DNA from 2 places in the Verrucosispora sp. WMMD573 genome. Region 2 is predicted to be linked to the other one. Evidence: riboswitches for the same ligand, from Rfam matches in the RefSeq annotation. Region 2 holds a riboswitch; the other holds the start of a gene.
The links. Region 2 has a riboswitch for S-adenosylmethionine ahead of thrC (threonine synthase). Riboswitches for the same ligand answer to the same signal wherever they lie in the genome.
Positions count from the first base shown of each region.

Region 1 (7,578 bases), 2.5 Mb from region 2:
TCCACTCGTAGACGGCCTTCGAGATCGTCGTGTTGCTACAGACGACGATGAACACGGGCGGCGGTTGCCCGTGCGCAGCAGCCTCTGACTTCTCCCAAGCCTCGAACGCTGACACGTAGGAGCCGTAGAGGCTGTGCAGGGCGGCGGTCAGCGCGCCGGGCAGATCCGCTGCGGTGAAGTCCTGGTTGGACCGGCGTCCACCCTTGGGTAACGAATCCCGGATCTCCTGCCAGAGGTTCAGGTAGGTCACGCGGTTGGCGACCCGGTCGTCGTCGACCGGCACCCGGGGGATCTTGACGATGCCGGCCTCGATGGCGTCGATCAGCGAGAAGTCGCTGACCACCCAGGGGAAGAGGGTGCCCTCCCGGTAGCCGGATCCGGCCAGGAAAAAGGGCGTCGCGGACAGGTCGTACACCCTCTTGATGCCGACCTTCGCCCGGACCGCTTCCAGGCCGCTGAACCAGATCCGAGCGTCCTCGGCCCGGTCGGCGGCCTCTTTGCGCTCGTCGCCGCGCAGATTCTCGACGGTGTCGGCGTCCGGTTCCGGCTCACCGGCACGTCCCCGGTAACAGTGATGTGCCTCGTCGTTGAAGACGACGATCTCCGACGAGCCGCCAAGCTCGCGTAGTACCCGGCTGACCATCTGGGCCGGGGTTTCCCGGAACGGGTCAGGTCGACCGGGTGCCACCAAAGCCTTGGTGTTTCCGGTCGCGTTGCGGCCGAAGCGGGTTTCGCGGAGTTGGAAGGCGTGGAAGTTGGTGATGACGATCTTTGCCTGGCCGAGGTCATCGGTGAACTCGGCCGGCACCAGATCGCGCTCGCGGTAGTAGTTGCCCGGATCTTCCGGCAACAGGACCCGCAGCCGGTCACGGATGGTGAGGCCGGGAGTCACCACCAGGAAGCGCTTGGCGAACGTCTTGTCGTACCGCGCGTGGACCTTGTTGATCGTCTGCCACGCGATCAACATGGCCATAACGACTGTCTTGCCGGTGCCGGTCGCCATCTTGAGGGCGACTCGTGGCAGACCGTTGTTGTGCTCGGTGTTGTGCGCGTCCAGGTCGTTGTTGATCCAACTGCCCTGCCACTTGGTCGCACCCTCGGCGAGGAAGATCGCCGTTTCGACCGCCTCGCGCTGGCAGAACAGGATCTTGTTGTCCCGCTCCGGATCGTTCCAGTACTCCAGCAGGCGGCGGGTCACCGGTGTGACGTTGGGCCAGCCCGCCTCCCGCCACGCGTCGACGCGTTCCCGGACATCATTGACCTGCTTGTTGGGCTTGATGTCGTCTTCGGTGAAGACCTGCAGCTCAAGCTGCTGCCCACGCTTGCGAGGTCGCGGCACCGGGATGAAGAAGCTCGACGGCCGCCGCTCCTCCTCGATCCGGTCGGTGATGCCGTCCCGGTCGAAGGCGAAGTGGCGGGTGGGCCGGCCGTACGGTGAGTTGATGATCGGGTTGTCGATGACCCGGTCGCTCAACGTAGACCTCCCGCTTAAGTTGGATGTTGCAGATTCGAGCGACAGCCTATACCGGGCGTTAGAAGCCGAGGTTGCGGAGCCTGCCGTGGCGACCGGACGGCGCGTCACTGCAACGCAAGGTGCATGGAAGCGTGTACCGGAGGGTGATGTTCGACGCGCTCGCGTCGGTCTCACAGCACCTGGGACAGGAAGCGGCGTAGTCGTGGGTGCTGGGGCGACTCGAAGACGGCGGCCGGCTCGCCGGCCTCCAGCACCATCCCGGCGTCCATGAAGGCGACGGTGTCGGCGACCTGGCGGGCGAAGCCCATCTCGTGGGTCACCACCACCATGGTCATGCCCTGGGCGGACAGCTCCGCCATCAGCGCCAGCACCCCCTTGACCAGTTCCGGGTCGAGCGCCGAGGTGGCCTCGTCGAAGAGCATCACCTGCGGCCGCATGGCGAGTGCCCGGGCGATGGCCACCCGCTGCTGCTGCCCGCCGGACAACTGCGCCGGCCGGGCGTCGGCCTTCGCGGCCAGGCCGACCCGGTCGAGTTCGGCCCGGGCCCGGGTGACCGCCTCGTCCTCGCCGAGCCGGCGGATACGGCGCAGCGGCAGGGTGACGTTGCGTAGCACGCTCATGTGCGGGAAGAGGTTGAACTGCTGGAACACCATGCCGATCCGCTGCCGCAGCGCGTCCGGGTCGTCGCGCAGCACGCTGCGGCCGTCCAGCAGCACGTCGCCCCGGTCCGGTTCGAGGAGCCGGTTGACGGTGCGCAGCAGGGTGGACTTTCCCGACCCGGACGGGCCGATCACGCAGGCGGTGCCGCCGCGCGCCACGTCCAGGTCCACCCCGCGTAGCACCCGATGGTTGCCGAAGGCCAGGTGCACGTCGCGCAGGCTGAGACTGACCGAGGTGTTCATCGTTGGTTGCCTCCGGCGGCGCCGGGCAGCGCCAGGTCCAGGTCGTCGGGGTCGTCGGTCGGCCCGGCCGCCGGCCGGCCGTGTCGCAGCCGCCGGTCGATCCAGTTGACGACGTGCGTCAGCGGCACGGTCAGCACGAGGTAGCACAGCCCGGCCAGCAGCAGCGCCGACTGGTTGCCGGTGTTCGCGGCGTAGTCCTGACCGATGCGGAACAGCTCGCGCTGGCTGGCCAGCAGGCCGAGGAAGTAGACCAGGCTGGAGTCCTTGATCAGCGCGATGAGCTGGTTCACCCAGGCCGGCAGGATCCGTCGGACGCCCTGCGGGATGACCACCCGCCGCATCGCCTCCCGCCAGGAGAAACCCAGCGCGCGGGCCGCCTCCAACTGGGTGGCCTCCACCGACTGGATGCCCGCGCGGAAGATCTCCCCGAGGTACGCCGAGGCGATCAGCGACAGCGCCAGGATGCCCAGCGGGTACGGATTCGGCCCCCACACCTGCAACCCCAGCGGGGCCAGCCCGACCCCGATCAGCAGGATCGTCGCCGCCGCCGGTAGGCCCCGGAAAATGTCGGTGTACACCCGCGCCGGCCACCGCAGCCAACGGGTACGCGAGATGCCCGCCACCGCCAGCACGATGCCCAGCGCCGAGCCGAGCAGGGCGGCGGTGACCGCCAGGATCAGCGTGTTCGGCAACCCGACGGTGAGCATCTCGGGTAGCGCCTCGCGCATCGACTCCCAGTCGAAGAACGTCTCCCACAGGGTGCGCAACGGATCCACGGTCAACCTCCGCCCTGCTCGCTCGTGGTCCTAGCGTCAGGAAGCGGCCGACGCCGACGGTGCCGCCGCGCCGACCGATGCGGAGGGTGCCACCACGTCGCCGCTGCCCGGGGTGAAGTCGGCCGGGATCGGCCGGCCCGGGTAGTACTGCTCCTGCAACCGGGTCCAGGTGCCGTCGGCGATCACCTCGTCGAGGGCCTTGTTCAGTGCCTCGCGCAGCGCGTCGTTGCCCTTGGCGAAGGCGTACGCGGTTGGCGCCGGGCTGAGTTCCTTCGCAGCCACGGTGATCTTGCCGCCGCTGTCTGCGGCGGTCTTCTCACCGATCTCGGCGGGGGCGATCCACGCGTCCGCCGTACCGGCCTTGAGCTGGTTGATCGCGCCGTTGTAGTCGGGCACCCGCACCGGGTCCAGACCCTTCCCGGTGGCGTAGTCGTCCTGGACGGTCCCCTGCACGACCACCACCCGCTTGCCGGGCAACTCGTCGAAGCTGGTCAGCGTCGAACCGGCGGGCACGTCGAGCCCGAAGTAGCCGAAGTCGTACCCGTTGCCGAAGTCCACGGTCTTCTTCCGTGCCTCGGTGATGGTGATCGAGGAACTGCCGACGTCGAACCTGCGGTTGCCGACCTGGGCGAGCAGGGCGGAGAAGTCGGTGCCGACGAACTCCACCGTCAGGCCGAGCCTGTCGGCGGCGGCGACCAGCAGGTCGTTGTCGAAGCCGGTGAACCTGCCGTCCTTCAGGTACACGTTTGGTGGGGCGTCGGTGAGCGTGCCGGCCCGCAGCACACCTGGCTGCGCCAGGTTGTACGGGTTGTCGGCCGCGTTGCCGGCGGTGTCGGAGCCGCAGGCGGTGAGGGTGGCGGCGGCGAGGATCGCGGCGACACCGACGGCGGCGGCGCGGGTCAGGGCGGGAGGGAATCGCACAGGTGTCTCCTGGTTGAGCTGCGGCGGGCACGGACGTGCCGCACCGACGGTCCGCCGCCGGGCGGACCGCTGGGATGGGATCGATGGCAGAGGGTCAGCCGACCCGTGCGGGATCGGTGACGGGGAGCGACGCGGTCAGCTACACGCGGCGCTGCACACCCGCATCATGTCGACGTGCCGACGCCGGGTCAGGCCCGGGCGGGCCACCGAACGATCGCGGTACGACATGGTGCTCCTCAAGGTCGTGATGACCTGGGAACCCAGGCCACGCTTGCACCGAAGATCGCTCCGATGCCTGGTCCTCACCCGGGGCACCCCTGCGCGGTGGAGGGTTGCCGGCCAGCGAGCCGGGGCTTCGCGCTGGCACTCATGACCTGCCGCCGACGCTATCAGCCCCCGCCCGCCCACCCACCGTCCACCCCCTATGACCCCCCTCACGCCGGCCCCCTCACACCCCGCCGAGTTGACCATGAGGTTGGCGGCGAGTTCGATCTCCCTGACTGCCGCTAACCTCATGATCAACGCGGCGGGGTTGGTGCGTACGGCGGGTGGGGGTGTTGCCGGGGGAGTGGGTGATCCCTTACGGTCTGGTCAGCGGTGGGCGGTGCGGTCCGCATCCGATGACACCGCCGGTGGTCCGTCACGTGGGCCGGGAGGGTGGAACTCCCGGGTCCGACGCGCGTGACGGTCGAGTCGGCGGGCGAACCCCGACCCGTGCGGCGGCGCGTCGAGGCGCCGGGCCGGCGGTCGACGGGAGCGCGGACATCCACCGGGAGCCACCCGTGTATCTCACCCCCCACGAGCAGGACCGCCTGCTCGTCCACGTGGCGGCGGACGTCGCCCGGCGTCGCCGCGAGCGCGGCCTGCGCCTGAACTATCCGGAAGCCGTCGCGGTGATCACCGCCTTCCTGCTCGAAGGGGCACGCGACGGGCAGTCCGTGGTGGACCTGATGGCCGCCGGGCGCACCGTGCTCAGCCGCGACGACGTGCAGGACGGCATCCCCGAGTTGCTGAGGGAGGTGCAGGTGGAGGCGACGTTCCCGGACGGCACCAAGCTGGTGACGGTGCACCACCCGATCCCGTGATCCCCGGGGAGATCCTGCCGGCCGACGGACCGGTGGAGATCAACGCCGGGCGGCCGGTGACCACACTGCTGGTGGTCAACACCGGTGACCGGCCGGTGCAGGTCGGCTCGCACTACCACTTCGCCGAGGCCAACCCGGCGCTGGACTTCGACCGGGACGCCGCCTGGGGGCAGCGCCTCGCCGTACCGGCCGGCACCTCGGTGCGATTCGAGCCGGGGGTGAGTCGCCGGGTGGACCTGGTGCCGCTGGGCGGCGCGCGGATCGTGCCGGGCCTGCGCGGCGAGTGCGCCGGAGCACTTGACGAAGGACGGACGGCATGAGCGCGCGGATCAGCAGGTCAGACCCGCCGCCCGGCGGCATGGAGCGAAGCGGAGTGCTGGCATGAGCAGCGTCGAGCGGGGCCGCTACGTCGCCCTGTACGGGCCGACCACCGGCGACCGGATCCGGCTGGCCGACACGAACCTGCTCATCGAGATTGAGCAGGATTACTGCGCCGGTGGGGACGAGGCGGTCTTCGGCGGCGGCAAGGTGATTCGTGAGTCGATGGGCCAGTCCCGGGCCACCCGCGCCGAGGGTGCCCTGGACACCGTGATCACCGGTGCGGTCGTCCTCGATCACTGGGGGGTGGTGAAGGCGGACGTCGGGCTGCGCGACGGGCGGATCGTGGCGCTCGGCCGGGCCGGTAACCCGGACACCATGGACGGTGTTCACCCGGACCTGGTGATCGGCCCGGCCACCGAGGTGATCGCCGGCAACGGTCGGATCCTCACCGCCGGGGCGGTCGACACCCACGTGCACCTCATCTGCCCGCAGCTGGTCGCCGAGGCCCTCGCCAGCGGAGTCACCACCCTGGTCGGCGGCGGCACCGGACCGGCCGAGGGCACCCGGGCCACCACCGTCACCCCGAACGTCTGGCACCTGGCCCGGATGCACGAGGCCCTCGACACCTTCCCGGTCAACGTGCTGCTGCTCGGCAAGGGAAACACCGTCTCGGAAGAGGCGCTGTGGGAGCAGCTGCGGGCCGGAGCCGGCGGATTCAAGCTGCACGAGGACTGGGGCACCACCCCGGCGGCGATCGACGCCTGCCTGCGGGTCGCCGACGCCTCCGGCGTGCAGGTCTCCATCCACACCGACACCCTCAACGAGGCCGGGTTCGTCGCCGACACCCTGCGCGCCATCGGCGGCCGGGCGATCCACTCGTACCACACCGAGGGGGCCGGTGGCGGACACGCGCCGGACATCATCACCGTCGCCGGTGAGCCGAACGTGCTGCCGTCGTCGACGAACCCGACCCGCCCGTACACCCGCAACACCCTTGCCGAGCACCTCGACATGCTGATGGTCTGCCACCATCTCAACCCGGCGGTGCCGGAGGACCTGGCGTTCGCCGAGAGCCGCATCCGGCCGTCCACGATGGCCGCCGAGGATCTGCTGCACGACCTAGGCGCGATCTCCATCATCGGCTCCGACGCGCAGGCGATGGGCCGGATCGGGGAGGTCGTGCTGCGTACCTGGCAGAGCGCGCACGTGATGAAGGCCCGGGTGGGCGCCCTGCCCGGGGACGGCGCCGCCGACAACCACCGGGCCCGTCGGTACGTCGCGAAGTACACCATCTGCGCGGCCATGGCGAACGGTCTCGACCACGAGATCGGGTCCGTGGAGTCGGGCAAGCTCGCCGACCTGGTGCTGTGGGAGCCGGCGTTCTTCGGCGTACGACCGCACCTGGTCGTCAAGGGCGGCCTCATCGCGTACGCCCAGATGGGTGACGCGAACGCCTCGATCCCCACCCCACAGCCGATGCTGCCCCGGCCGATGTTCGGCGCGTACGGCGGCGCGGCGGCGGCCACCAGCCTGGCGTTCGTCGCGCCCGCGGCGCTGGAGGCCGGGCTGCGGCTGGACGTACGACGTCGGGTGGTGCCGGTGACCGACGTACGGTCGCGCGGCAAGACCGACCTGCCGGAGAACGACGCCCTGCCACGCATCGAGGTCGACCCGGACACCTTCACGGTCCGGATCGACGGCGTGGTGGTGGAGCCGGATCCGGTTGCCGAACTGCCCATGGCCCAGCGGTACTTCCTGTTCTGATGACCGCCACGACGATGCTGCTGCTCCTCGCCGACGGGCGCTTCCCGGCCGGTGCGCACGCGCATTCGGCCGGGCTGGAGGCGGCTGTCGCCGCCGGCCGGGTGACCGACCTGGACACCCTGGGGGAGTACCTGCGGGGCCGGTTGGCCACCGCAGGACTTGTCGCGGCGGCGTTCGCCGCCGCCACCTGCCGGATGGCCTCGGGATCGCCGGGTTGTCCGGTGACCGGTGGCCGTCCCGCCGGGGGCCGGCCACCACGGCCGTCGGCACCGGAGCGGGTCGCGCCGGGCCGACGGGCGGCGCTCGTGCGCCTCGACGCCGAACTGGACGCCCGG
Region 1 covers NZ_CP114901.1:4,900,986-4,908,563, reverse strand. The annotation lists gene O7601_RS22440 (DEAD/DEAH box helicase family protein) at 1-1,582, opposite strand, end outside; gene O7601_RS22435 (amino acid ABC transporter ATP-binding protein) at 1,645-2,376, opposite strand; gene O7601_RS22430 (amino acid ABC transporter permease) at 2,373-3,152, opposite strand; gene O7601_RS22425 (ABC transporter substrate-binding protein) at 3,189-4,073, opposite strand; SAM riboswitch class IV at 4,336-4,448, opposite strand; gene O7601_RS22420 (urease subunit gamma) at 4,856-5,158, shown strand; gene O7601_RS22415 (urease subunit beta) at 5,155-5,478, shown strand; gene O7601_RS22410 (urease subunit alpha) at 5,540-7,243, shown strand; gene O7601_RS22405 (urease accessory UreF family protein) at 7,243-7,578, shown strand, end outside.
Region 1: another riboswitch for S-adenosylmethionine. It lies ahead of O7601_RS22425 (ABC transporter substrate-binding protein); the one in region 2 lies ahead of thrC (threonine synthase).

Region 2 (7,578 bases):
GCAGCGAGGTGGTCGCCGAGTTGGTCCGGGCCGGGATCGCAGTGGACCGGGTGGTGCCCCGGCGCCGCCTGGAGGACGCCTTCCTCGCCCTGGTGGGCGAGAACTCTCGGGGAAGCGGGGACCGGTGATGGCGGGATCGACTGTCGAGCCGACGCGGGACACGACCGGCGTCGCCGCCTCGGGAGCGGCGGCGGGTTACCGGCCCGCCCGGACGCTGCCGTTCGGTGCCGAGTTCCGCCGGCAGGCGTCGCGCCGGCGTACCCAGCTGGCGCTCGGCTTCATGGTGCTGCTGCCGCTGATCATCCTGATCGCGTTCCAGTTCGACACCAACGACGACGACAACGGCGGGGGTGAGTTCGGCAGCCTGATCGACCTCGCCACCTCCGGCGGGTTGAACTTCACCCTGTTCACCATCTTCGTGTCCGCCTCGTTCCTGCTGGTCGTCGTGGTCGCGCTGTTCTGCGGCGACACGGTGGCGAGCGAGGCGAGCTGGGGAAGCCTGCGCTACCTGTTGGCGATCCCGGTGCCCCGGGCCCGACTGCTCGCGGTGAAGCTGCTGGTCGCGCTCGCGTATTCGGCGCTGGCGCTGATCCTGCTCGCCGGCACGGCGCTGGCCATCGGCACCCTGCGCTACGGCTGGTCGCCGCTGCGCAGCACGGTCGCCGCACAGTTGGAGCCGGGCGAGGGGCTGCTGCGGTTGCTCGCGGTGCTCGGCTACCTGGCCATCGTCCTGCTGGTGGTCGCGGGCCTGGCGTTCCTGCTCTCGGTGACCACCGACGCGGCGTTGGGCGCGGTGGGAGGCGCGGTGCTGCTGTGGATCCTGTCCAGCATCCTGGACCAGATCACCGCGCTGGGCGCGATCCGGTCGTTCCTGCCGACCCACTACAGCACCGCGTGGTTGGGGCTGCTCTCCACGCCCGTACAGACCGACGACATCGTCCGGGGCACGGTCTCGGCGATCTGCTACGCGACCGTGTTCTGGGGCCTGGCGTTCTGGCGCTTCACCCGCAAGGACATCACCAGCTGAGCTCGCTGCCCGCGACCGCTCGGCGCGAGCCGGGCGGTCGCGGGCGACAAGAGCGTGCGGTGCTATGCCGGGACAGCTCAGAGCAGCGGGACCGGGGTGGTGGGCGGTGGGTTCGGCGTCGAGGGCGTCGGCTCCGGCGTGCGCGGCTCCTGCTTCTGCCAGGCGCTGACCCCAAGCCGGTCGGTGTTGCCCAGGTCGATCCGCCCCTGCATGACGACCCGTTGCGCGGGCCGGCCGCGCAGCGGGGCGACGTCGAGGTGCTCGGCGTTGGTCGCCACGACCGTTGGGTTGTCGACCAGGTTGCGCCAGAGCAGGGCGGTGCCGGCCGCCTCACCGGGGGCCAGCACCAGCGGCCGGGGTGGATCGTCGAAGCCGGACGTGATTCCCTCCGCGCCTTGGATCACCCGGACCGGGATGAGGGTGCCGTCCGCGTCCCGCAGTTGCGGCGCCGGATACCCGTGCAGCCGGTAGGGGCGGTCGCCGCAGTTGACCAGTTCCAGGCCCATCGCCCGCAGCCCCATGGCGGCGCTGACGCCGCGGTAGGTGATCCGGACGCCGGACACGGGGCAGCCGGACGTCGGGCTGTCGCCTCCGGCGAGATCGCCGTCCCGGGACGGCGTGCCGCCGAGATCGGCTCCGTCGGACGGTGCGCTGCCGGGTCCATGGGAAGCCGGGAGCGGGCGGGGCGGCGCCCCCGGGGCCTCGCCGGCCGGGGCGCAGCCGGCGAGCAGGCCGAACGCTGCGGCGATCGAGACCGGCACGGCGACGAGCCGACGGCCACCGGAAGCCGGAGTGCGGACCGTGGTGCGTGGCATCGCAGCATCGTCGCATCCGCCCGTGTCGGCTGGTGTTCCCGCCACCCACGCAAGCAGACCACAAGGTTTACACAGTGCTGCTGCCGCCGGAAGTTTCGGCCGCTAGACTGAGTGTGGGAGCGTTCCCAACAAGAGAGATTGAATCGACAACTATCTATAGATTCCGCATTCTGGTACCACCACCCCACTAGTAGGAGGTACCAATGCGCACTGACCGGTTCGGCGGGCCGGCTCTGTCCCTGTTCCGCATTGTCATCGGTTTGTTGTTTCTCATTCACGGCATGTCGTCCGTCTTCGGCGTCTTCGGCGGCAACCGTGGCACCGGCGAGGCGGTGCCGCTCGGCCAGTGGCCGGGCTGGTACGCCGCAATGATCCAGTTGGTCTGCGGCGCCCTTGTGCTCCTCGGCCTGTTCACCCGGCCCGCGGCCCTGCTGGCGTCGGGCTCCATGGCCTACGCGTACTTCGTGGTCCATCAGCCCGAGGCGCTGCTGCCGCTGCGGAACAACGGCGAACTGTCCGTCCTGTTCTGCTGGGCATTCTTCCTGGTGGCGGTGCTCGGACCGGGCACCTGGGCGGTGGACACGCTCTGGCGGCGCGGGGCTGCGACGGTCGCCCTGGCCGAGGGCGAGCGGCGGTCCGTGCCGGCCTGACGGCGATGCTCAGCGGCGCCGGGGGGACGGCAACGGCGCCGCTGAGGTTTCGCTCACAGGCTGGGATTGGCAGGCGACGGCCGCGTCCGGATTGCCTAGACTCGGCGGCACAACTGCATACCTCATCCAGAGGGGCTGAGGGATACGGCCCGACGACGCCCCGGCAACCACCTCGCGCGCTCACCGTTGAGCGTCCGGCGGGGCAGGTGCCAATTCCGTCCCCGCCGCAGGGTGCGATGCGGGGAAAGATGAGAGGACTTCGACATGACGTCGACGCTCGCCCCGTCCGGCATCGACACCGCCGCCAGCCCCGCCCGCGCCCTGGTCTGCCGGGCCTGTTCGGCCCGCTACCCGCTCGCCGCCCAGCATGCCTGTTACGAGTGTTTCGGCCCGCTGGAGGTCGACTACGACTCGGCCGCACTCGCCACCGTCACCCGCGAGCAGATCGAGGCCGGTCCACGCAATCTCTGGCGGTACGCCGCTCTGCTGCCCGCCGGTCAGGACCCGGCCACCCGGGTCACCCTGGACCCGGGGTTCACCCCGCTGGTGGCCGCCGACCAGCTCGCCGCCGAACTGGGCATCACCGCGCCGCTCTGGGTCAAGGACGACAGCGCCAATCCCACCCACTCCTTCAAGGACCGGGTGGTGTCGGTGGCGCTGACCGCCGCCCGCGCGCTGGGCTTCTCCCGGTTCGCCTGCGCCTCCACCGGCAACCTGGCCAACTCCGTGGCCGCCCACGCCGCCCGGGTCGGTGCGCCTTCGGTGGTCTTCATCCCCAGTGACCTGGAGCAGGGCAAGGTCGTCACGACCGCCGTCTACGGCGGCGACCTGGTCGCCATCGACGGGTCGTACGACGACGTGAACCGCCTCTGCGGCGAGCTGGTCGAGACGGACGAGTTCGAGGACACCGCCTTCGTCAACGTCAACGTGCGGCCGTACTACGCGGAAGGGTCCAAGACGCTCGGCTACGAGGTGGCCGAGCAACTCGGGTGGCGGATTCCCGCCCAGGTGGTCATCCCGATGGCCTCGGGCGAGCTGCTCACCAAGATTGACAAGGCGTTCAGCGAGCTGGTCGAGATCGGCCTGGTCGAGGCCCCGGCGGGTGGCTGGAAGGTCTTCGGGGCGCAGTCGGCCGGCTGCAACCCGATCGCCACCGCGCTGCATGCCGGCACCGACGCCATCACCCCGGTCAAGCCGACCGGGATCGCCAAGTCACTGAACATCGGCGACCCGGCGGCCGGGCTGTACGCACTGGAGGCGGTGCGCCGCACCGGTGGCTGGATGGACTACGCCGACGACGACGAGATCCGGGCCGGGGTGCGCCTGTTGGCGCGTACCACCGGGGTGTTCGCGGAGACGGCCGGCGGGGTGACCGTGGCGGTGCTGCGCAAGCTGGTCGAGTCGGGCCGACTGGACCCGGCCGCCGAGACGGTGGTGTTCAACACCGGCGAAGGGCTGAAGACCCTCGACGCGGTCGCCGGTGAGGTCGGCCCCACTCACCGGATCAAGCCTTCGTTGCGGGCCGCCCGCGACGCGGGCCTGCTGGGCTGACGACGACGAACGGATGAGTAAGCGGTATTTCGCAGGGAGTGAGCGAAACACGCCGCCAGGGACTTGACGACCGCAAACGGACGGCGCAAGATGCTCCGTGCGGGAGGGCGCTTCGCCGTAGACTTTCAGTCTTTACGACCCAGCGCCGGAGGCGTTGTGCGATCGTCCCTCCCGACCAACGTCCGAGCGGGCCAGCGAAAATTCGCTGGCCCGCTCGTCTGTCGCTGGCGCAGGCTGCCGTCATGACCATCACCATCACCCCGGTCGGGGCCGCCGACGAGGCGGCCGTCCAGCAGGCGTATCAGGTCGGTGCCGCACAGGTGGCCGCCGACGAGCCGGACTTCCCGCCCCTCTGCCGGCAACGATTCACCGCCCTTCTGCGCCATCCGATGCCGGGCTACGAAACCCGCATGCTGCTGGCGCGGATCGACGGTGAGCCGGCCGGTTTTCTCCGGCTGGACCTGCCGCAGTTGGACAACACCGAGAACGCCTCCGCTGAGCTGATCGTGCATCCGGCACAACGCCGCCGAGGCGTCGGCCGAGCGTTGGCCGAACATGGGCTCGGCCTGCTGCGCGAGCGCGGGCGTAAGCGGGTGAGTGCGATGAGCCGCGCTGAGCTTGCCGGCGAGCCCGGTCGCCGGTCGCCGGGTAACGCGTTCGCTGTGGCCATGGGCGCGGTCGATGCCCTGACCGATGTGCGGCGACGCCTCGACACCGCCGACCTCGATCAGGCGAAGCTGGACGCGCTGCGGGCCGACGCCCGGGATCGCTCGACCGGCTACCAGGTGCTGTGCTGGCGCGGGTACACCCCCGACGACCTGGCCGCCGACGTGGCGTACCTCGACGGACGGCTGCTGGCCGACGCGCCGATGGGCGATCTGGCGTGGGAGCCGGAGAAGGTCGACGCCGATCGCCTGCGCGGCACCGAACTGGCGCTGGATGCGCGGGGCCGCCGCCGTTACCACGTCGGCGTCCGCCACGAGGCATCCGGTCGGCTGGTCGCATGGACGCTGCTGGACGTCGGTGCCTCCGCGGACTGGCACTCGTTCCAGCAGATCACCATCGTCGACCCGGAGCACCGGGGACACCGGCTGGGCCTGCTTGCCAAGATCGAGAACCTGCGGCACCTGCTCGCCCACGAACCGGGCGTGCGGGTGATCGACACCTTCAACGCGGCCAGCAACGACCACATGATCGCCATCAACGAGCAGCTCGGTTTCCGGGTGCAGGACCGGTGGAGCAACTGGCAGTTGACCATCTGAAGTTGTGACACGCCCCTACTGATCTGAGGGCTTCGTGTTGCATGATGGCGGGCATGACGGAGACCCCGCACCCCCGCTACGACAGGCACGCCGAGACCCTCAACCGCGCGCTGACCGCGATCACGGAGCGGGGATACTGGTCCGCCTACCCGGAATCACCAAGCCCACGGGTGTACGGCGAGACCGCCGCCGCCGACGGCAAGGCCGCGTTCGAGGCGTACCTGGGTGGGAACTTCCCGCTCGACCAGCCGGGTGACGGCGAACGGGTCGCCACCGAGCACAGCCCGTTCGGCGTCGCCCTGAACGTGCGCTACCCGCACGCCGACGCCGACCAACTGGTCGCCGCCGCCTCAGCGGCGCTGCCCGCCTGGCGCGACGCCGGCCCTCAGACCCGGGTGGGCGTCTGTCTGGAGATCCTCGACCGGCTGCACAAGAACGTCTTCGAGTTGGCCAACGCGGTGCAGTTCACCAGCGGTCAGGCGTTCGTGATGGCCTTCCAGGCCGGTGGTGCGCACGCGCTGGACCGCGCGCTTGAGGCGCTGGCCTACGCGTACGCGGAGATGACCCGGCACCCGGGCACCGCGGGCTGGGAGAAGGCCGCCGGCAAGGGCGACCCGCTGCGGATGTCCAAGACCTTCCACGTGGTGCCCCGGGGCGTGGCCCTGGTCATCGGCTGCAACACCTTCCCGACCTGGAACTCGTACCCGGGTCTGTTCGCCTCGCTGGTCACCGGCAATCCTGTCGTGGTCAAGCCGCACCCGCGCGCCGTGCTGCCGTTGGCGGTCACCGTCCGGTACGCCCGGGAGGTGCTGGCCGAGGCCGGGTTCGACCCGAACCTGGTGCTGCTGGCCCCCGAGGCCCCCGGCGAGAAGATCGCCTCGACGCTGGCCCTGCATCCGGCGGTCCGGATCGTCGACTTCACCGGCTCCACCGAGTACGGCGACTGGCTGGAGGCGAACGCCCGCCAGGCGGCGGTGTACACCGAGAAGGCGGGGCTCAACACGGTGGTGATCGACTCCACCGACGACTTCACCGGGATGTGCCGCAACCTGGGCTTCACGCTGACTCTCTACAGCGGGCAGATGTGCACCACCTCGCAGAACATCCTCATCCCCCGGGACGGCATCGACACCGACCAGGGGCACAAGAGCTTCGACGAGGTGGCCGGCGGCATCGCCACGGCGATCGGCAAGCTCACCGGTGACCCGGCCCGGGGAGTGGAGCTGACCGGCGCGATCGTCAACGACGGGGTGCTGGAGCGGCTGGACGAGGTGACCAAGGTCGGTTCGCCGGTGCTGGAGTCGCGTACCGTCGAGCACCCGTCGTTTCCGGACGCCGTGGTGCGTACGCCGACCATCGTCAAGCTGGACGCGGGCGACACCGAGACCTACTCCCGGGAGTGGTTCGGGCCGATCTCCTTCGCCATCGCCACCGACTCCACCGCACACAGCCTGGAGATCCTGCGCTCGACAGTGGGTGAGAAGGGTGCGCTCACCGCGGCGGTCTACTCCACCGACGACGCGGTGCTGGACGCCACCGAAGCGGCGGCGATCGAGGTCGGGGTGCACCTGTCGGCCAACCTCACCGGCGGCGTCTTCGTGAACCAGTCGGCGGCCTTCTCCGACTTCCACGGCAGCGGGGCGAACGCGGCGGCGAACTCGGCGTTGACCGACGGAGCGTACGTGGCGAACCGCTTCCGGGTCGTGCAGAGCCGCCGGCACGTCTGAGGCGTGGTGGGGCTCCGGGGTCTTCCCCGGGGCCCCAGATCGGCGATCGTCTGTCGTGGCTACGCCGCCCTACGCATCTGGAGTTCGCGCAGGGTGGGGATGTTGGGGTGCGGGAGGCGGACGCCGGTGTCGACGAATCCCAGCCGCTGGTAGGCCCGGTAGGCGCGGTCGTTGCCGACCACCACCTCGAGCATCAGCTCGTTCCGCCGGCAGGCCCGGGACCAGGCCGCCACCCCGTCGACAAGATCCGCGAGCAGGCCGGTGCCCCGCCAGCTCGGGGTGATGTAGACGGCGTAGAGCACGGTCACCCCCGGCTCGGCCGGGTGCGCCATGCCGCCGGCGTGCCCGACGAGCCGGCCGCCCGGATCCGCCACGAACTGCGCTGTGCCCGGACCGGCGGAGACCTGGGCGACCCGGGCGGCGTACTCGGCGTGTGGCCGGGCCGCGGCCTCGGCGATCGTCTCCAGGAAGGCCAACGGCGCGTCCGCGAGCATCTCCAGACGCAGTGCCCGCATCCGAGCTGCGTCGGGTGGCTCGACTCGGCGG
Region 2 covers NZ_CP114901.1:895,875-903,452, reverse strand. The annotation lists gene O7601_RS04220 (alpha/beta fold hydrolase) at 1-128, shown strand, start outside; gene O7601_RS04215 (ABC transporter permease subunit) at 128-1,027, shown strand; gene O7601_RS04210 (DUF4232 domain-containing protein) at 1,105-1,842, opposite strand; gene O7601_RS04205 (DoxX family protein) at 2,046-2,492, shown strand; SAM riboswitch class I at 2,612-2,747, shown strand; gene thrC (threonine synthase) at 2,757-4,043, shown strand; gene O7601_RS04195 (GNAT family N-acetyltransferase) at 4,286-5,305, shown strand; gene paaN (phenylacetic acid degradation protein PaaN) at 5,359-7,032, shown strand; gene O7601_RS04185 (GNAT family N-acetyltransferase) at 7,092-7,578, opposite strand, start outside.